2 regions of the Lysobacter helvus genome follow, and region 1 is predicted to be linked to the other one. Evidence: riboswitches for the same ligand, from Rfam matches in the RefSeq annotation. Region 1 holds a riboswitch; the other holds the start of a gene.
The links. Region 1 has a riboswitch for cobalamin ahead of LYSHEL_RS07025 (ribonucleoside-diphosphate reductase subunit alpha). Riboswitches for the same ligand answer to the same signal wherever they lie in the genome.
Positions count from the first base shown of each region.

Region 2: linked by a shared signal. The riboswitch ahead of btuB (TonB-dependent vitamin B12 receptor) and the one ahead of LYSHEL_RS07025 (ribonucleoside-diphosphate reductase subunit alpha) in region 1 are both predicted to bind cobalamin.

Region 1 is NZ_AP024546.1:1,438,159-1,448,659, reverse strand. It holds gene LYSHEL_RS07040 (YifB family Mg chelatase-like AAA ATPase) at 1-393, shown strand, start outside; gene LYSHEL_RS07035 (nuclear transport factor 2 family protein) at 460-846, shown strand; gene LYSHEL_RS07030 (ribonucleotide-diphosphate reductase subunit beta) at 851-1,810, opposite strand; gene LYSHEL_RS07025 (ribonucleoside-diphosphate reductase subunit alpha) at 1,855-4,260, opposite strand; cobalamin riboswitch at 4,443-4,664, opposite strand; gene LYSHEL_RS07020 (potassium/proton antiporter) at 4,761-6,500, shown strand; gene LYSHEL_RS07015 (putative peptide maturation dehydrogenase) at 6,501-7,685, opposite strand; gene LYSHEL_RS07010 (NHLP-related RiPP peptide) at 7,792-8,133, shown strand; gene LYSHEL_RS07005 (putative peptide modification system cyclase) at 8,118-10,501, opposite strand, start outside.
Region 2 is NZ_AP024546.1:1,649,002-1,659,502, reverse strand. It holds gene bioD (dethiobiotin synthase) at 1-588, opposite strand, end outside; gene LYSHEL_RS08135 (TMEM175 family protein) at 585-1,319, opposite strand; gene LYSHEL_RS08130 (GAF domain-containing protein) at 1,395-1,877, shown strand; gene LYSHEL_RS08125 (TfoX/Sxy family protein) at 1,874-2,251, shown strand; cobalamin riboswitch at 2,283-2,525, shown strand; gene btuB (TonB-dependent vitamin B12 receptor) at 2,666-4,555, shown strand; gene LYSHEL_RS08115 (hypothetical protein) at 4,790-5,518, shown strand; gene LYSHEL_RS08110 (hypothetical protein) at 5,578-6,615, shown strand; gene LYSHEL_RS08105 (lanthionine synthetase LanC family protein) at 6,620-8,944, shown strand; gene glmS (glutamine--fructose-6-phosphate transaminase (isomerizing)) at 8,960-10,501, opposite strand, start outside.

The DNA.
Region 1 (10,501 bases):
CGCGTGTCGGGGCCGTTGATGGATCGCATCGACCTGCACGTCGAAGTCCCGCGCCTGCCGCCGAGCGCATTGCGCGACGATGCCGCGCCCGGCGAATCCAGCGCCGTCGTGCGCACGCGCGTCATCGCCGCACGCGATCGCCAACTCGAACGCATCGGGTGCCACAACGCGCGGCTCGATGTGCCGCAGACCCAAGCCACGTGTCGTCTCGCCCCCGACGATCGCCGCCTGCTCGAACACGCCATCGAAATGCTGCAACTCTCCGCGCGTTCGATGCATCGCATCCTGCGCGTCGCGCGCACCATCGCCGACCTGGAAGGCAGCGAATCCATCGCCACCGCGCATCTCACCGAAGCCATCGGCTACCGCCGCCTGGATCGCGGAACCGGCTGACCGATTCACCCGCTCTTGTCGCGGGCCTTGCTAAAGCAAACGCCCCCACGACAGGAGGCGAAGCAGATGGCCGACAACGACAAGGACGAGATCATCGCGCTGGAAAAGCGCTTCTGGCAGACGATGGTGGACGGCAATACCGATGTCGCGCTCGGCCTGCTCGCCGAGCCCGCGCTGATGGTGTCGCAGCACGGCGCGATGCAGTTCGACCATGCGGGCTACCGCAAGATGGCGGACAACCCGGACTACAAGCTGGTCAAGTACGAACTGTCGAACCTCTCGGTGCTGCATCCGTCCGACGACGTGGCGATCCTGACGTACGAAGTCGACCAGACCACGAACGAGAAGGGCAAGGACGTCCGCATGAAGGTGTCCGACTCGTCGACCTGGGTGCGGCAGGATGGCGCGTGGCGCTGCGCCATCCATACCGAGTCCCCGATGCAGGCGCGTTGAAGCGTCAGAACGCGTGGTCGAACTCGACCTCGCCCTGCACGCCCACCTGGTAGGCCGACACGCGGCGTTCGAAGAAGTTGGTCAGCTCCTGCACGTCCTGCAGGTCCATGAACGGGAACGGGTTGCGCGCGCCGAAATGGCGCGGCATCCCGAGCTGCACCAGCCGCTGGTCCGCGCAGTACTGCAGGTACTCGCGCATGTCGCGCAACGACAACCCGGCCACGCCGCCGGACAACGTGTCTTCGGCGAACGCGTACTCGCATTCCACCGCTTCCACCATCATCTGGACGACTTGCGCCTGCAGGTCGGCGTCGAACAGGTCGGGTTCTTCCTCGCGCGCCGTGCGGATGACTTCGAACGCGAACGCCATGTGCGCGCTCTCGTCGCGGAAGACCCAGTTTGTGCCGGATGCCAAGCCGTGCAGTAGCCCACGCGAACGCAGGTAGTACACGTACGCGAACGCGCCGAAGAAGAACAAGCCTTCGATGCACGCCGCGAAGCAGATCATGTTCAACAGGAACTGCCGCCGGTGCGCCTGCGTCTCCAGCCGCGCCGTGTCCTGCAGCGAGGCCATCCACTTGAAGCAGAACGCCGCCTTGCGCTGGATCGACGGGATGTTCTCCACGGCCGCGAACGCGCGCGCCCGCTCGCGCGGATCCGGCAGGTAGGTGTCCAGCAGCGTGAGGTAGAACTGCACGTGCAGCGCTTCCTCGTACAACTGCCGCGACAGGTACATGCGCGCTTCCGGCGCATTGGTGTGCTGGTAGAGGTTGAGCACCAGGTTGTTGGCCACGATCGAATCGCCGGTGGCGAAGAACGCCACCAGCCGCTCGATCAGGTGCCGCTCCGCCGGCCCGAACTTGTGCTTGAGATCATTGACGTCGCCGGAGAAGTCCACCTCCTCCACCGTCCACGTGTTGCGGATCGCGTTGCGGTACATCTCGTAGAACTGCGGATAGCGCATCGGGCGCAGGGTGAGTTCGAATCCCGGGTCGAGCAGGCGCGCGGTCACTGGCAGGCCTCGCAGGATTCCGGGTTCTCGAGCGAGCACGCGATCGCCTCCATCGGCGCGGGTTGTGCTGCACCATCGGACAGCGTCGCCTTCGCGATCTTCGTCGCCGGGCGCGAACGCAGGTAGTACGTGGTCTTGATGCCGCGCTTCCACGCGTACATGTACATCGACGACAGCGCACCGATGTTCGGGCTGTCCATGAACAGGTTGAGCGAGGCCGACTGATCGATGAAAGCGCCGCGGTCGGCCGCCATGTCGATCAGCGCGCGCATCGGGATTTCCCACGTCGTGCGATACACCTCGCGCAGCGCCTCAGGAATCTGCGGAATGCCCTGGATCGAGCCTTCGGCCTGCTTGATCGCATCGCGCATCTCCGGCGTCCATTGCCCGAGCTTCTTCAGCTCTTCCACCAGGTAACGATTGACCTGCAGGAAGTCGCCCGACAGCGTCTCGCGCTTGAACAGGTTGCTGGTCTGCGGTTCGACGCATTCGTAGCAACCGGCGATGGCGGCGATCGTGGCCGTCGGCGCGATCGCGATCAGCAGCGAATTGCGCAGCCCGTGTTCGCGGATGCGCGCACGCAGCGCGTCCCAGCGTTCCGCGTTCTCCGGCACCACGCCCCACGCGTCGAACTGCAATTCGCCTTCCGCCGCGCGCGTATCCGCGAAGCCCGGATGCCGGCCCTGCTCGATCGCCAGCTCGCACGAGGCTTCGAGCGCATGGAAGTAGATCGCCTCCGCGATCCGCGCCGACAGCGCGCGCGCCGCGTCGCTGTCGAACGGCAGCCGCAAGCGGAAGAACACATCCTGCAAGCCCATCACGCCCAGGCCCACCGGGCGCCAGCGCAGGTTGCCGCGGCGCGCGGAATCGATCGGATAGAAGTTCAGGTCAATCACGCGATCCAGCTGCCGCACCGCCAACTGCACGGTTTCCGCCAGCGTGTCGAAATCGAACTGTCCGTCCTCGTCGAAATGCCGCGACAGGTTGATCGACCCGAGGTTGCACACCGCCGTCTCCTCCGACGAGGTGATCTCCAGGATCTCCGTGCACAGGTTGGACAGGTGGATCACGTTGCCGCGCCGCAGCGTCTGGTTGCTCGCGCGGTTGCACTTGTCCTTGAACGTCATCCAGCCGTTGCCGGTCTGCGCCAGCGTGCGCATCATCCGCGCGTACAACTCGCGTGCCCGCACCGTGCGCACGGCCTTGCCCTGGCGTTCGGCCTGTTCGTAAGCCTCTTCGAAATCGCTGCCGTACAGATCGGTGAATTCCGGCACCACGCGCGGATCGAACAGCGACCACGCCGCGTCCGCCTCCACGCGCCGCATGAAGATGTCCGGCACCCAGTTCGCGAGGTTGAGGTTATGCGTGCGGCGCGCTTCGTCGCCCGTGTTGTCGCGCAGCTCCAGGAATTCTTCGACGTCCGCATGCCACGGCTCGAGGTACACGCACGCCGCGCCCTTGCGCTTGCCGCCCTGGTTGACCGCCGCCACCGACGAATCCAGCGTCTTCAGCCACGGCACGATGCCGTTGGAATGCCCGTTGGTCGACCGGATCAGCGAGCCGCGCGAACGCACGCGCGTGAAGCTGACGCCGATGCCGCCGCTGAATTTCGACAACTGCGCGATGTCGCCGTACTTCTGGTAGATCGACTCCAGCGTGTCCTGCGGCGAATCCAGCAGGAAGCACGACGACAACTGCTCGTGCGTGGTGCCGCTGTTGAACAGCGTGGGCGAGCTCGGCAGGTATTCCAGGTTGGCCATGCGGCCGTACAGCGCAAGCGCACCCGGCACGTCGTCGCTCAGCGCGCAGGCGATGCGCAGGTAGAACTGCTGCGGCGTTTCGATCACCTTGCGCGAGTGCGGGTGGCGCAGCAGGTAACGGTCGTACAGCGTGCGCAGGCCGAAGTAATCGAAGTGCCGGTCGTGCGCCACGTCCAGCGCTTCGTTCAACTTGCGCGCGTTGGCCTGCACGAAACCGAGCAGGCGGTCGTTGATCAAGCCCACTTCGTGCCCGCGCGACACCGACTGCGAGAACGCGTGGATTTCCTGGCTCGCGACTTCCTTGCCGATCACGCGCGCCAGCAGGCGCGCGGCCAGGCGTCCGTATTCCGGCTCTTCGCCGGTCAGCAGCGCGGCGGTGCGGATGGACAGCTCGTCGAGTTCGCGCGTGGTCGCGCCGTCGTACAGGCCGGAGATCGTGCGCGTCGCCACGCGCATCGGTTCCACCGCGTGCAGCCCTTCGGCCGCGCGCGTCACCGCGCGCACGATCTTGTTGAGGTCGACCGCTTCGCTGCTGCCATTGCGCTTGGTCACGCACATGGTGGTCGCGGTGGGCGGCGGGGTGAGGTCGAAACGGGGGGCATCGTCGACGGGCGACGACGGGTCGAGCGTGGCGTGGGTCATGGTGGCTCCGTGGTGGCGCACCGGTCCGATCGCTCCCTCGGCGAGTCGGTGGCATGCGGTCCCCGGGACATTGGACGGGCGGCGTCGCATCGGCCGCGACGCATCCGCGATTGGCGGACGCCCGGCGTTTGCGTCACCAGCCATCTCCCCCCGGAGATTCCGCGGCCGGCACCGCGCGGCGTGCAGGCGCGCGGCTGTCGGCAGGTCTTCGGACTCGTGGACGCGGCGCGGGCGAACCCGTGCCTCCTACTCGTCGCTGCTTCCCGGGGCCACCGCCCCAGTGCAATGCGCGACTTCGTTTCCACTTACCGCTGCGGGGCAGTGCCGGATTCGACTGATAAGTCCCACCGGCTTCCCTTTTCATCCGGCGCTCGCGCGTCGAAACCGACGGGCCACAACATAGTGGGGGTCGCGCGGATCGTCAACACAAGATGCACGGTGCGCGACGGCCGCTTGCAGGGCACCGCGTTACACTCGGTCCGAACCCCGAGGAGCCACGGTTGGAGCATCTCCACGACATCGACGTGCGCCTGCTCGGTGGTGCGCTGCTGATCCTGGCGGGCATTGCCTCGTCGCTGCTCGCGCGCCGGTTCGGTGCGCCGTTGCTGCTGGTGTTCCTGCTGCTCGGCCTGGTGCTCGGCGAGGACGGCATCGGGCACATCCAGTATTCGGATACGCGCTTCACCTACTTCGTCGGCTCGCTCGCACTGGCGGTGATCCTGTTCGACGGCGGCCTGCGCACGCGCGCGGCGCACGTGCGCGGCAGCGTGTTGCCCTCGGTGGTGCTCGCGACGCTGGGCGTGGTGATCACCGCGGCGCTCACCGCGTTCGCGTCGATGTACCTGCTGCACCTGCCCCTGCTGGAGGCGCTGCTGCTCGGCGTGATCGTCGCTTCCACCGATGCGGCCGCGGTGTTCTTCCTGCTGCGCGCCGGCGGCCTGCACCTGGAGCGCCGCACCAACGCGACGCTGGAAGTGGAATCGGGCAGCAACGATCCGATGGCGGTGTTCCTCACCATCGCGCTGACGACGTGGATCGCGGGCGAGCAATCCGCGGGGCCGGTGATGCTGGCGATGCGCCTGGTGTGGGCGGTGGGCTTCGGCCTGGTCGCGGGCTATCTCGGCGGGCGGCTGATGGTATGGACGCTCAACAAGTTCATCCTGCCGTCGGGCTTGCCGCCGTGGCTCGCGTTGTCCGGTGCCGTCGCGCTGTTCGGCTTCACCAACCTCGCGGGCGGCAGCGGGTATCTGGCGGTGTACCTGGCCGGCATCGTCGTCGCCAATCGCCCGATCCGCGCGCGCACCGACGTGCTGTCGGTGCAGGACGCGGCCACGTGGTTCGCGCAGCTGATCATGTTCCTGCTGCTCGGCCTGCTGGCGTCGCCGCACAAGTTGCTTGGCGTTTTCTGGCCGGCGCTGGGCGTGGCGGCGTTCCTGATGTTCGTCGCGCGGCCGATCGCGGTGGCGGCGTGTTTGTTCCCGTTCCGCTACCGGCCCGCGGAAGTGGGCTTCATCGCGTGGACCGGCTTGCGCGGGGCGGTCGGCATCTTCCTCGCGTCCATTCCGCTGCTGATGAACCTGCCGAATGCGACGCTGTACTTCAACGTCGCCTTCGTCGTGGTGTTCGCTTCGCTGGTGGTGCAGGGCTGGACGCTGGCACGCGCGGCGCACTGGTTCGACGTTGCGGTGCCGCGCGCGGATCCCAACACGCGCCGCATCCAGCTCGACCTGCCGGGCCAGCTGGAATACGACATGGTCGGCTATCGCATCGCGCCCGGCAGCGCGGTGTTGCGCGGCGATGCCCTGCCCGGCCGCGTGCGCCTGGCGATGGTGGTGCGCGATGGCCGCGTGCTGTTGCCCGAAGACGCGGAAGCGCTGAAGGCAAACGACTACGCGTACTTCCTTGCGCCCACCGGACAGGCGCCGCGCCTGGACTGGCTGTTCGCCGAAGGCAGCGATGCGCGGCTGGCGGAGCAGGACCTGTTCGGCAGCTTCGCGCTGCCGGGCGACGTGCCGCTGGGCGAACTGGCCGCGTTCTACAACCTCAGCATCCCGTCGCGCTTCTCGGCGACGACGGCCTCGCAGCTGTTCGACGAACGCTTCGACGAACAGCCCCAGGTCGGCGACCGCCTCGCGCTCGGCAAGGCGGTGCTGGTCGTGCGCACGCTGAAGGACGATCGCGTGGCGCAGGTGGGCCTGAAATTCACCGGCGTGGGCGAGCGCCTGATCGGCGGCCGCTGATCACTTCGGTTTGCGCGGCCAGATCTTGCGGTTGGGATCGAACTCCGAGGTCGTCATCGTGTCCGCGCGGAGGCCGAAGCCGCAGACCGCCAGTGGGCTTTCCACGTAGCTTGTCAGGCCGAAGGCCTGTTCGATGTCGACCTCGTTGATGGCCGCTGTGATGTAGGCGCCAAGTCCAAGCTCGGTCGCCGTGACCAGCAGCGTCTGGGAGAGGTGCCCGATGTCCAGGATCGCAACGCGATACGCCTTGGGATGGTTCTGGTATTTCCAGTAGTTGCGCGCGAAACGCGGCACCAGCGCAACCTGGACTGGCGAGTCCGAAAACCAGTGCTGACCTCCGACGGCCAGGCGCGCGAAGGCGCGCAACGCTTCAGGGGTGCCTTCCCACGGCAATGGTTGCAGCGCATGTTCGACCGAGTGGTAGTGATATAGCCCGGGAGCAAGTCCTTCGACGCGATGCACGATGAAATACGCTTCCGTCGGATGCATTGCGCCGCCAGACGGGCTGGTTTTCTTCAGCATGTTGAAATCGTCGGCGCCATGCACCTGCCCGCGTGCGGAAAAGACACGTTCGACGACATGTGCGAACTGCACCTGCGACAGAACGGCTTCGGTATCGAAGTTGCGACAGGTGCTCCTTTGGTCGAAGAGTGCATCAAGCGCGGTCGGGACCGCGCGCGGCAAGCGCACGCGTTCGTCGGCGGGGCCGCGCTCCATGAGCGTCGGGGGCGGCGGTCCGTAGTGTTTGCGCAGGCCGGCCGCCGTATCCATGCCGGCTTCGGCCACTTCCCGGGCCGCGTCCAACCCGACCCATCGAGACCTGGCGTGGGCTACGGCCGACAAGCCGTACCAATGCTGGGCACGCAATTCGTCATCGGCGAGTCGCTGGGCGCGCCACGCCTTCCCCTGGCCGATCAACAGGCCGGCACGCAGCAAGGTGCGCAGCCTGGCGGCGCCGTGTTTTGCGCGCAGGGGACCATCGTCGATCCAATCCACGGGACTGAGCCGGCCGAGCAACAGCACGTCGTCCTCGTCCACCGGCAATGCTTCGTCGAACTGCGGTGCGTGCGCTCGCCAGCCGACTTGGCTCACGATGCCAGTGCCTCCGGAAAGCAGGTCCTCCAGTTGGAACTGTGCTGTCTCCCTCGGCTCGAGCCACAACACCGCACAGCGCCGCACGCGCATCGAACGCTCCTGAGCGTAAAACGGCAACGTTAGAGCTTGTGAACACCACGAGACAAGGGTAGCGTCGCCACCCGGGGTATTGACTTGCTCAAATGGGGAGACACGCATGGCAATGAAGAAAGGCCCGGGCCCGACCGAACCACTCGACCCGAAAGTCGTCCGCACCTTGCTCGATCGGCTGTCTAGCGATGACGATTTCCGCGACTTGTTCAAGCGCGATGCGCATGCGGCGCTCGTGGAAGCAGGCTGGAAGGCCCCGGACTCTGCCGGCGCCAAGCTTGCGACGTCAGACCAGGCCGCAATGTCCGGCGGCAGCTGCCTGCAACTTGCCGCCGGAACGCAGCTGGCTTCGAAGGAAAAGATCGCGCAGCAGCGCGGGAAGCTCGAGCAGACGTTGAACGCGATCGTGAACTACGGCGCGCCGATGGAACTTCAGGCAGACGATTGATCCTGCAGGCGGGCGACACGTTGCCTGAGAAACTCGGGCAACGTGTTCGCCGGCCAGGACGACAGGAAGCGCGCCAGCCGCGCCTTTGCGGCCACCTGCTGGCCCGATCGCGCCAGGAGCTCCGCCGCTTCAAGGTGCGCCAGGGTGGTCTGCGCGACGTTGGATGGCGTGAGCGCACCTTCCGCCGCCCATTCCATGTACGCCCGACCCCGATGCGCGACCAGCCAATCCAGTTGGCGCAGCGCCAACGCATCCTGCTTCGCTTCTCCCGCCGCGCGCGCCAGCGCGACATGCACCGCGACCAGCGCTTCATCCCGCGACGCGATGGGCGCCAACCTGGCGGACGCTGCGTTGGCCTTGCCGGAGAGTCGATCCTGCTCGGCGAGCAGGACCTCGTGCATCTGCGCCATCAGCGGAAAACCTTGCCAATCCTTTGAATTCTCGATCGCCGCCAATGCTGCGCGTACGGTCGGCAGGGAATCGATGGATCCACCAAGGTCACCGAGCGCGAGGAGCAGGATCTCGCTGTAGTTCGACGCGACAACGTCCGTTTCCGCAGACCGCGCGCGCACGTGATCGATTTCAGCCAGCAACGCCCGCTCGAGGTCCGCTTTCGGCATGGCGCGCTCGATCGTCTGGAGCGTCAGCGCCTGCAGGCGCCACTGCGCAAGCGCAAACAACGGCTCGGCCGACTGTGCGTTGTGCGTGCCACGCTGGGCCTGCGCCCTCGCCGTGTCGAAATCGCCTTGGTCCAGTGCGAACAACATCTCCTGCATCGGGTGCCTCAGGTCGCCGACGGTCGTGCCCGAGGCGGCCTTCCTTCCCAGGACACGCTGCGCACTGGCGAAATCGCGTTTCGCTGCATAGGCACGCGCATAGTCGTCCGCACCGCCCTTGAAGCCGAACTTGTACGCCGCCTGGAACATCTTCAGGCCATCATCGATACGATCCATGCCGGTCAGCAGCATGCCCTGCAGGGTGACGGCGTTGTCTCGATACGGGTTCTGCGATGTCGACGCAGCTTTTGCATGCTGCAGGCCGGCTTCGAACTGATTCGCACGAAGCATCAGCTCCACGGCGAGGACGAAATGCGCGTCCTGGTTATCCGGATACATCGCAATCAACTGTTGCCAGCGCTGCAGCATCGGCTCGACGGGCCCAAAACGTGCAAGCTGCGCGTCAAGCGTCAGCAGCTCCCTCGGCGCCAGGTGATCCCGGTGCTTGTTCGCCTTGTCGAACTCGCGACGAATGCCGGGCACATCCCCAATTCGGCCATACGTCCGGCCCGCAGCGATGTACGCGAGGGCGAAGTTGGGATCGATTTCCGTGGCGCGAGCGAAGTACGCCAGCGCGTCCTTTGGCTTGAAATCGAAGTGCGCCTTGAGCCCCAACGCATACGCCTTCAATGCGTCGAGGTTGTTCGTGCTGACCTTCGGCAACGGCGCCGAATCCCGCTCGATGCTGGCAATCGCCTCACCCAGCTTTTCGCGCAGCTCCCCCGTCACCTTGTCTATTGAACCCAGCGCTGAAGACGCCCCGGTCCCATCCGCCGACTCCGCATACACCGTCGTCTGCGTATGCGGATCAATGACCTCCGCACTCACCCGCACCCGCCCACCCACTTCCGCCACCGTCGGCAAGATCACCGCGCGCGCGCCATCGCGCAGCGCGATCTCGCTCGCCACCCCACGATCCAGCGGCGTCGCCGGCCCGCGCTTCATCAGCTGCAAGGTGTCGCGCACCTTCAGGTCGCTCAGCACGTTGACGTAGCGCGACTGTTCCAGGCTGATGCGGAACGCCTGCTCCAGCGATTCGTCCAGCACCGGTTGGCCGGTGAGGTTGCGCAGGTCGCCCACCACCACCCAGTCGCGTTCGTTGAAGGCGATGGCGGGCGTGGGACGCGTGAGGAACCACGCGCCGGTGCCGATGCCGATCACCAGCATCAGTTCGGCGGCCAATGCGGTCGGGCGGCGCCACACGGGGATGTCGCGCCATGCCTTGCCGCCGTTCTGCTTCGGGGCGCGCAGCGGGGCGTAGCCGGGTTCGCCGACTTCGAAGATTTCCTGGCCGTCGGGCACGCCCTTCAAACGCCAGCGCCCGTGCGATTTCCAGATCAGGTGTTCGCTGCGTTCGCCCAGTTCGCGCGCGGCGCGGCGCGCCAGCGGTTCGGCGGTGGCGGACAGCAACACCTGGCCGGGGCGCGCGAGCGTCATCAGCCGACCGGCGAGCGGCTTGGCGAGGCCTTCCACTTCCAGCGGCTTGGCGCCCGCCTGCACGGCGGCTTCGCTGTTGCGCCACGTGAGCACTTCGCCCACGTGCAAGCCGGCGCGCGCCTGCAGCACGAGCTTGCGCGCGCGCACTTCGGGCC
Region 2 (10,501 bases), 210 kb from region 1:
CCGCTCCGTCAGCAATGCGACGTTGTCGTCGGCGCGCGCCATGTCGGGATCGATGCCGGTCGCGATCCAGCCGGCGAAACGGCCGCCGTCCTCGGCGATCGCCCGCTGCGTGAGATACGCGTGGTTGAGGCAGCCGAGTCGCAGCCCGACCACCAGCACCACCGGCAGGTGCAGCGCGCGCACGAGATCGGCCTGGTGCAGTTGCGTGGACAGCGGCGCGGCCCAGCCGCCGACGCCTTCCACCACCACCACGTCCGCCTGCGCCTGCAGGCGCGCGTGCGCGGCGAGGATCGGCGCCAGCGTGACCGCCACGCCTGCATCGCGCGCGGCGAGTTCGGGCGCGAGTGGATGCGCCAGCGCGAACGGATTGACGTCGGCGTAGTCGGGGCGCGGATCGCTCGCGGCCTGCAACGCCAGCGCATCTTCGTTGTGCCATGCACCGTCGACGAGGTCGCATCCGCTCGCGACGGGCTTCATGCCGACCGCGCGCAATCCTTGCGCGCGCGCCACGTGCAGCAACGCGCACGACACCAGCGTCTTGCCGACGCCCGTGTCGGTGCCGGTGACGAAAAGGCCGCGCCGTGTCATGCGCGCGCCATGCGGTCGCGCCGCGCGCGATACGCCCAGAGCCCGAAGCCCATGATCGAGTACAGCCACATCGGCCCGCCGACGGTGAGGTTGTTGAGGAACCACGGCGGCGCCACGAGCAGGAACATGCTGAGTACCACGCTCGCCGCCGCGCTCGCGGTCATCAACGCATACGCGCCGATCTCGCTCTGCGTGCGGAAGCGCTCGCCTGCATCCAGCTCGAGGAAATCCGCGCGCCGCAGCGCGTGCGCATTGAGCCGCCACAGGATCCACGACAACGCCGCGAACCCCGCGCCGTACACCATGAAGGCCGTCTGCAGGTCGAGCATCCAGTGCGCGTGGTCGATGCCCAGCTCGCTCGGCACGAAGCCGTGCGTGAGCAGCGACAGGCCGCTCGACGTCACCATGCGCAACGGATACACGTACACCAGCACGACGAGGACGAACGACAGGCTCAGCACCGTCGACTTCGCATCCTCGAGCCCGAACCGCCGGCTCCACCGGTTGTGCGCCGTCCAGAACAACGCCAGCAACGCGAAGCACGCGGCGAACGTCGGCACGCGCCGCAGCGCCTCGCGCAATTCGGCGACCGTGTCGGGCAGTTCGTTGTAGAAGATCACCAGCAGCGTCAGCGAGAACGCGAAGGCCGCATCGACGAAGGTTTCGAGCCGCGTGACGCTCTGTCCGCGCAGGCGGAAGCCGTCTTCGACCGGCAGTGGCGACAAGTCCATGGACGCTCCCCTTGCATGCTGCGCGCGGGGGCATGGTAACGAGGTCCGAAGGACCCCGCTGCTACACTCCCGCGCATGTTCACGACCTCCACGCTGTCCGGCGACAAGCCGGCGCAATACGCCCAGCTGGCCGAACAGGCCGCCGCCCTGGTGTACGGCGAGCGCGACCGCATCGCCAACGCCGCCAACCTGTCCGCGCTGGTCTTCAACGCGCTGCCCGACCTCAACTGGGTGGGCTTCTATTTCTTCGACGGCACCGAGCTCGTGGTCGGCCCGTTCCAGGGCCTGCCCGCCTGCATCCGCATCCCGCTCGACAAGGGCGTGTGCGGCAAGGCGGCCACCACGCGCACCACGCAGCGCATCGACGACGTGCACGCCTTCCCGGGCCACATCGCCTGCGACTCGGCCTCGATGTCGGAACTGGTGGTGCCGCTCGTGAAGGACGGCGCGCTGGTCGGCGTGTTCGACATCGACAGTCCGGTTCCCGCGCGTTTCAGCGTTGAAGACCAGGCAGGGTTGGAAACAATCGCCCGTCTTTTCCTGGAGTCGATGGCGTGAGCACGGTCAAATTGCGGAACATCGGTCCCAAGAGCGCGGCGTGGCTGCGCCAGGTCGGCCTGCGTTCGCGCGAAGACCTCGAAGCCGTCGGCGCGGTGGATGCCTTCATGCGCGTCAAGCGCGCGGGCTTCAAGCCGAGCCTCAACCTGCTCTACGCGCTCGAAGGCGCGTTGCTCGACTGCCACTGGCAGGAAGTCCCCGAGGCGCGCCGCAGCGAGCTCGTGCAGGCCGCCGAAGCCGCCATCGCCCTGCTCCCGCCGCCGCGCAACCGCCCGGCCGCCTCGCCCGTCACGACCACGCAGGTCGCCGACAATCACATGGATTCGGCGCCCGCGTTCGAGCTGCTGGACGAACCGGTCGGCGACGCCGACTGACCCGCGGCGCCCGCGCGCCCCACGCTGCAGTACACTGCGCCCGCTTCGTGGTGACCCGACGGCTGTCGTCGAAGGGTTGAAACGGGAAGCCGGTGACGGATCGCACAGCGATCCCATTCCGGCGCTGCCCCCGCAACGGTAGGCACGCAAAGGCCCAGGCATCCGCCACTGTGCATCGCACGGGAAGGCGCCCGGGCCGGGACCGCCCCGCATCGATCGATGCACGGCGGTCCGGCGCGCAAGCCCGGAGACCGGCCACGGAGTCGACTGGTTGCGATGCGGAGGGCATCGCGGCGGCCACGCCGTCGCTGGTTTCGCTGTCCCCCGGCCCCGCGTATCCGCTTCGCTCCCTCCGTCCGCGACTTTCCTTGCTGACCCAAGGCGCGCGGGCGTGCGCGCCGGAGAGCTGAATCCATGTTCCGTACTTCCCTGGCCACTGCGATCGCGTTGGCCGTGTTCCTTCCCTCTTCCCCCGTGCATGCGCAGGACGCGAGCGACGCCGATGCGCTCGACCGCGTCGTCGTCACCGGCACGCGCACCGCGGTCACCGTCGATGATTCGCTCGCGCCGGTCGAAGTGATCGATCGCGCGGAGATCGAGCGCGCGCAGGCGCGTTCGCTCGCCGACCTGCTGCGCGGCCGCGCCGGCGTCAACCTCGTCAACCAGGGCGGCCTGGGCAAGCTCACGACGGTGTTCATGCGCGGCACCGAATCCGACCACACGCTGTTCCTCGTCGATGGCGTGCGCGTGGGCTCGTCGACGTCGGGCCTCACGTCGATCCAGGATTTGCCGGTCGAAATGATCGACCGCATCGAAATCGTGCGCGGCCCGCGTTCGAGCCTGTACGGCTCCGAGGCGATCGGCGGCGTCATCCAGGTGTTCACGCGCCATCCGCAGTCGGGCGTGCGCACGCGCTTCAAGCTCGGCGGCGGCAGCCACAACCTGCGCGAAGCGAGCGCGGGCCTGGACGTGGGCTTCGATCGCGCGTGGTTCGGCGCGGATTACGCGCACCAGTCCAGCGATGGCTTCCAGTCGTGCACGGGGGCGGTTTCGCCCGTGTTCGCGGGTTGCTTCATGGAAAACCCGGATCCGGACAACGACGGCTACGAAAACAATTCCGTCTCGCTGCGCGCCGGCATCAAGCCGGTCGATGCACTCACGCTGGACGCGAACGTGCTGCGCGCCGAAGGCCGCAACGAATACGACGCGGAACCTGCGTTCGGCTTGCCCGACCTGTCCAGGACGCTGCAGCAGGTCGTCGGCGGCAAGGCGAAGTACGAACTGGCGCGCAGCACGTGGACCTTGTCCGCCGGCCGCAACGTCGATCGCTCGGTGCAGTCGCGCGACAACGATCCGCTGGGCAGCTTCGAGAGCAAGCGCGACGGCGCGTCGCTGCAGGGTGACATCCGCGTGGCCGAGGGACACCTGGTCACCGCAGGCTTCGACTGGGCGCGCGATGCGGCGGTGATCCTGGATGCGTTCGATCCCTTCAGCAACGTGGTGCGGTCGCGCAACAACCGTGCGGTGTTCCTGCAATACCAAGGCGACCTGGGCCGAAACGACGTGCAGGCAAGCGTGCGCCACGACGACAACGAACAGTTCGGCGGGCATTCGACCGGCAGCCTCGCGTGGGGCATCGACCTGTCGCACGGCTTGCGCGTCTCCGCCAGCGCCGGCAACGCATTCAAGGCCCCGACCTTCAACGAGTTGTACTTCCCGTTCTACGGCAACCCGGACCTGTCGCCGGAAACCTCGGACAGCTTCGACATCGGCCTGGGGCAGCGCCACGACGCATGGCATTGGCAGCTCGATGCCTACCAGACGCGCATCGACGACCTGATCGTCTACGACAGCACCTTGTTCATGGCGAACAACCTCGAACAGGCGCGCATTCGCGGCGCCGAACTCACGGCCGGCACGACGCTGGGCGGCTGGGACATCACCGGCGCGGCGAGCTGGCTCGACCCGCGCAACCGCAGCCGGACCAACGACAGCGAGAACTACGACAAGCTCCTGCCGCGTCGTGCGCAGAAGACCGCGCGCCTGGACGTCGATCGCGCATTCGGTGATTGGCGCATCGGGGCCACGGTGATCGGCGAAGGCCGTCGCTTCGACGACGTCGCCAACACGCTCGAAGTCGCCGGCTTCTCCACGCTCGACCTGCGCGCCGAGTGGCGCGTGGCCGATGCCTGGACGCTGCAGGCGCGCGCGAGCAACGTGTTCGACCACGACTACGAGACGTCTGCGTATTACGCGCAGGCTGGTCGCGAATACGGGTTGACCTTGCGGTATTCGCCTGATTGAACAAGACCGTGGGCGCGGCAATAAGGCCGCGCCCACGGCCGTTCACGACGTGAGTCAGATTCACGTCAATCCGCCACTTGCGGTCTCCCCGACGGGCCGAACCCTCTTTGCGGCGCCGTCCAGTCGCATCGAGGGTAGCGTTCCGATACCGACGTTCACTGCCACCCGCTGACCGGCCCGCGCGCCGCGAGCCGTGCTCCTTTGCATGCGAGATCACTCGCACGCGAGGGCGCCATGTTCAAGGTCAACAATCTCATCGTCAGCCTGATCCCCGGCGCGAAGCTCGACATCAACGAGTGCGGCAATTGTTCGCCCGACACGCACTGCAACGGGTGTACGAACCAGTACAGCGATTGTCCCGGAGGCTGCAGCAACCAACGCTCCGACTTCAGCGAACACTGCCCGCCGCAGTTCGAGGATCCCGCCGAACTCGTGAAACTCGAAGCTCTCCTCGAGCAGGCGCTCGTTCGGGTTCGCGCGCGCCACCGTGAACGCGCCACCCTGCGGCCGCGTTCGCTCCAGGAATCCGATGCCCTCATCGAGCGGCTGCAGGCAACACTGAAGGAAGTCGACGCCCTCAAGCCCGTGCAGGCCGACAAGCCTGAGGTAACGGTGATTCCGCCCGCCGGCATGTTCCGCGTCCGCGATCTGTTGATCAGCGTCCTGAAACCTTTCGACACAGCCGCCGACTCGGGTTGCCCGGGCTGTACGTGCGTCGCGGGCTGCTCGGGGGCGACCGGTTGCACAAACGCGTCGACCAGGGAAGATTTCGATCCAATGGAAGAGCGCGAGCGCTTCGAGCTCCAGGCGTTGCTCGGCCACGTCACCATCGCCACCGGTGTGAATGGCGCGGCGCGCGCGCCGACCACGAGCGCGGAGATCACCGCGTTGCGAGCGGCGCTGCAGGATGCGATCGCCCGGCTTGAGCGCGTCCGTGCACTGTCAGGCGAACAGAAGCGTTGAATCTGCTGGACGCCACGTTCCGCACGAGCGCCGCCTTCGAACTCGTGCAGTTCGAGCGCATGGCGACGACCGAGCAGCGCACCCTCGCAGGGTTGCGCAATGATCCTGAGTGTTTCGGTGTCCTGAAGCCAGCGCGCGACGGCGAAGACATGAAGGCCGTCTGCCTGCGCACCGCACTGCTGTGGCTGTCGCTACGCACGCCCGGCGCGCTGCCGCGATGCCTGCTCGATCCGGACGAAGGTGTCGCCAACGCCGCAGTCGCACGCCTCGTGCTGGACCACATCATCGAGATCGAGACCGAGCGCGGGTTCGTTGGTGGTGCCGCGTGGTGTCCCATCGAACGCCCGGACGCAAATCTCGTCGGCGAAGGCGTCATCGGGCGCCTGTCGCTGGATGCGCTTCGATACGCGGCCGCGTTGCGCCTGCACGATCCGCTGGTGTTGTCCTCCCGCCTGTACGACTACTTCCGGCTGCCGCAGACGCCGGAGATCGTTTCGTCGCTCGGCGAGGCAGCCGAACGCGCGGGAATCTGGCGACTCGCGCCGCCGCTGGAGTGGTCCACGTCGACGACCGAATACTGGCGCTATTTCTCACGCCGAGGGGCCCCGCCCGCGCGCTGCAAAGCATATGTCAGCCCGATGCCGTCTGCTTTCGTCGAGGTCTTCGAACGATTGATGAAGGTGTTCGATGCGCTGCCGGTGTGTGGCTTCAAGATCGGGTCGGACACCGAGCAGCTACTTAGGCCCGACAAATGCGTGGTCTATCTCCCGGATCGAAAGGCGCTCGAGGAGTTGTGCGCCGCGTTGTCGCCGATCGTTGCAACGCTGCCTGCGCATGGCGTTCCCTTCACGGCGGCGCTGGAATCGCGTGGCGTTCTGTCCTGGGGAGCAGACCCACCCCGGGATGACGCGCGCCTTCCTTGGCAAGGTCCCAGCTGGCGTCGATGGATCACCGATCGTCTTGCCGTGACCTTGTGCGGTGGCGCCCGCCTGGCCGAATCGCCGCTGCAATTCGCGCTGGAGCGCCTGCGGCTCGAGGGCGTCGACACGACCACGTGGGCGCCCCTCGACCCGGGGGTCCATCCCGCTCATGCGTGAGTCGTTGGCCGAAGCGCTGGTCCTTCACCCCGACGTCCGGGTCACGCCGGTGTCCGCGCTCGACCCCAGCGTGCGCGACCAACTGGCCGAGGACGCACACAGCGTGCAGAGCCGAGTCCGGAGCCGCGCGACATCCCGAACGCTCGATGCGGCGGGCGCCGAACTGCTCAATGCGTTCGGCACCCCAACCACGGTGGCGGATGCCATTGTCGACTTCGCGCTGCGCCACGCGCTCGATCCGAGGCAAGTCCTGATGGAGGCCTATCCCCTGCTTCGGCAGTGCAGGCGAGAGGGGGTGCTGGTTGCCCCCGGAGAGTCCGGTGCCAACGCACTCGCTCCGACCCTGTCGCGCGGCGGTGCATTCGACGTGTTGCATTGCGTGCAGTCGCTGGAAGACGTTGAGGTTTATTGCACGGGATCGGACGGGGGCGGCACGGCAGCATTGAAGATCGCCCGTCCAGGCGTAGATCGGAATGCGGCATTCGACCGCGAGCGCGCAATGCTGGCGCATGCCGACGGCTGCTGCGTGCCGAGACTGATCGAAGCGGGCACTTGGGAGGGTCGCGACTTCCTGCGACTGGAATGGATCGAGGGCCGAGATCCGCTGCACTGGGCAAAGGAGGCCTCGCTGCCTGCGCGCGTCACCTTAGGCGTTGCGATCCTCCGCGCCTGCGCCGCGTTGCACGATCGAGACATCGTCCATGGCGACATTCATGCGGGCAACGTCCTGGTCGATGCTGATGGCATGGCGACCATTCTCGATTTCGGACTGGCGCGCGTGGTGTCGGCGCACGCCGGAACAGTCCCTCGCGGAGGAAATGCGCTCTATTTCGAACCGGAGTACGCGCAGGCCAAGCTAGCCGGTGCGCCGCCACCGGCCGCCACATTTCGTAGCGAACAATATGCCTTGGCCGTGCTCGTGTACCGTTTGCTCTTCGACAAATTCCCGATCGCGTTGTCGATCGACCAGCAGCGCGCCTGGGAGGAAATCGCGACGACGCCGCCGATCGGGGTGGGCTTGGGCGGGGTCGATTTTCGACGAGACGCCGATGCGATATTCGCGCGAGCACTGAACAAGGATCCGGCTGAGCGCTTCGACGACCTGCATGCATTCGCATGCGCGCTGGAAGGCTTGGCGACATGCGCGGGCGAATCGGCCCTGACCGATGCCGCCGTCACGGGGGACGACGAATCGCGTGCGTTCATCGACAGCATCCTGAAACGATACGACTGGGACAGTCCGCTGCTGGAAGGACCGTGGCCTCGCGACGCCACGGCCTCGGTAGCGTTTGGCGCCGCCGGGATTGCGCTGATGCACTTGCGCGTTGCGTTGCGTCGCGAAGATCCGCGCTTGTTGGCGCTCGCCGATGCGTGGGCGTGCCGGGCCGTGCGGGAATCGCATACGCCCACCGCCTTCGAAAGCGCGGACCTCGATCTCACGCAGCGCACGGTGGGCCTTGCATCGCCGCTACATGCGCATGGCGGTCCGCACACCGTCGCTGCGTACGTGGCGATCGCGCGACGGGATCGCAATGCACTCCGCGTGGCGATCGAAGCGTTCATCGCGTCCACCCACCAGCCGGCTCAGGGACTTGACGCTACCGTGGGGATTGCAAGTGTCCTTCTAGGCTGCGCGAATTTGCGCGAACAGCTCGTGCGCAACGCATTGCCCGTACCCACCACGCTAGATGGCCGAGGTGGCGAATTGCGTAGATCGCTCTGGCGCGCCCTGCGCGACGCGCTTCCCGGTGACTCCAAGGGACCTTCCTACTTCGGCATCGCACACGGTTGGGCGGGAATCCTTTACGCCACGCTCCGCTGGGATACGGCACAGGATCAATGTTCGCTCGCTGGCGTGCGCGAGGCGTGCGATGCATTGGCGGGCTACGCGCAGCCCTGGGGGCTAAACGCTTTGCGCTGGCCGCGGGGCGCCGGATCTGCGGAACGCTCGGCCTTCTGGACGGGCTGGTGTCATGGATCGGCTGGCTACGTGCACCTCTGGCTCGCCGCATGGCGCGCATTCGGCGATGAGGACTACAAGGCGCTGGCGCGCGGCGCGGCGCGCCATGCCGCTTCCGATCCGCATGCCGTCGGGCAGTTGTGCTGCGGGACGACCGGCCAAGCCTACGCGTTGCTGGACATGCACCGCAGCGAGCCGTCCGCGGAATGGCGCGATGCGGCGCGCGATCTTGCAAACCGTGCCATCGCAGCGTCCGGATCGGCAAAGTTGACGGCTCACAGCCTGTACAAGGGCGAGATCGGGACTGCGATCCTCGCCGCCGAACTGGACGACCCTTCCGGCGCCCATTTCCCCTTTTTCACCGCGTGAGCAAACGCGCTCGCGTCATTCCACCGTCACCGACTTGGCGAGGTTGCGCGGCTTGTCCACGTCCGTGCCGCGCGCGAGCGCCGCGTGGTACGCCAGCAACTGCACCGGGATCGCATGCACGATCGGCGAGAGCACGCCGACGTGGCGCGGGGTGCGGATCACGTGCACCGCTTCGGATTCGCCGAACTGGCTGTCGGCGTCGGCGAACACGAACATCTCGCCGCCGCGCGCGCGCACCTCCTGGATGTTCGACTTCACCTTTTCCAGCAGCTTGTCGTTCGGCGCGATCACCACCACCGGCATGTCGCTGTCCACCAGCGCGAGCGGGCCGTGCTTGAGTTCGCCCGCCGGATACGCCTCGGCGTGGATGTACGAGATTTCCTTGAGCTTGAGCGCACCCTCGAGCGCGATCGGATAGTGCATGCCGCGGCCGAGGAACAGCGCGTGCTGCTTGCCCGCGAATTTCTCGGCCCACGCCACGATCTGCGGTTCCAGGTTCAGCGCGTGCTGCACGCTGCCCGGCAACTGGCGCAGACATTCGAGATGCCCCTGCTCCAGTTCGGCATCCATCGCGCCGCGCAGCTTGGCGAGCGTGCAGGTCAGCGTGAACAACGCGACGAGCTGCGTGGTGAAGGCCTTGGTCGAGGCCACGCCGATTTCCGCACCGGCGCGCGTGTAGTACACCAGCTTGCTGGCGCGCGGGATGGCGCTCTCGGGCACGTTGCAGATCGACAGCGTGCGTTCGTGGCCCAGCGACTTGGCGTACTTCAGCGCTTCCATCGTGTCGAGCGTTTCGCCCGACTGCGAGATGGTGACGACCAGCTGCTTCGGGTTGGCGACGACCTGGCGATAGCGATACTCGCTGGCGATGTCGACCGCGCACGGGATGCCGACGATCGATTCGATCCAGTAACGCGCCACCAGCCCGGCGTAGTAGCTCGTGCCGCACGCGAGGATCTGCACGGCTTCCACGTCGCGCATCAACGCATCGGCGCCGTCGCCGAACAGCGAGGCCGAGAAACCGTTGTTGTCGATCACCGCTTCGATGGTGTCGGCCACGGCGCGGGGCTGCTCGTGGATTTCCTTCTGCATGAAGTGGCGGTACGGGCCGAGTTCCAGCGAGGCCAGCGACACGTCGGAGACGTGCACTTCGCGCTCGATCGGCTGGCCGTCGGCGTCGAACACGCGCACGCTGTCGCGCGTGAGTTCGGCGGTGTCGCCTTCTTCCAGGAAGATTACCCGGCGCGTGGACGTCACGATGGCCGAGACGTCGGACGCGACGAAGTTCTCGCCGTCGCCCAGGCCCACCAGCAGCGGGCAGCCCATGCGCGCGGCGACCATGCGGTCGGGATCGCGCTTGTCGATCACCGCGATCGCGTACGCGCCGTGCAGTTCGCGCACGGCCTTCTGCAGCGCGCCCAGCAGGTTTTCGCCCTGCGCGCGGTAGTAGTGGATCAGGTGCGCGATGACTTCGGTATCGGTCTGCGATTCGAACTCGTACCCGAGCGCGCGCAGGCGATCGCGCTGCTGCTCGTGGTTCTCGATGATGCCGTTGTG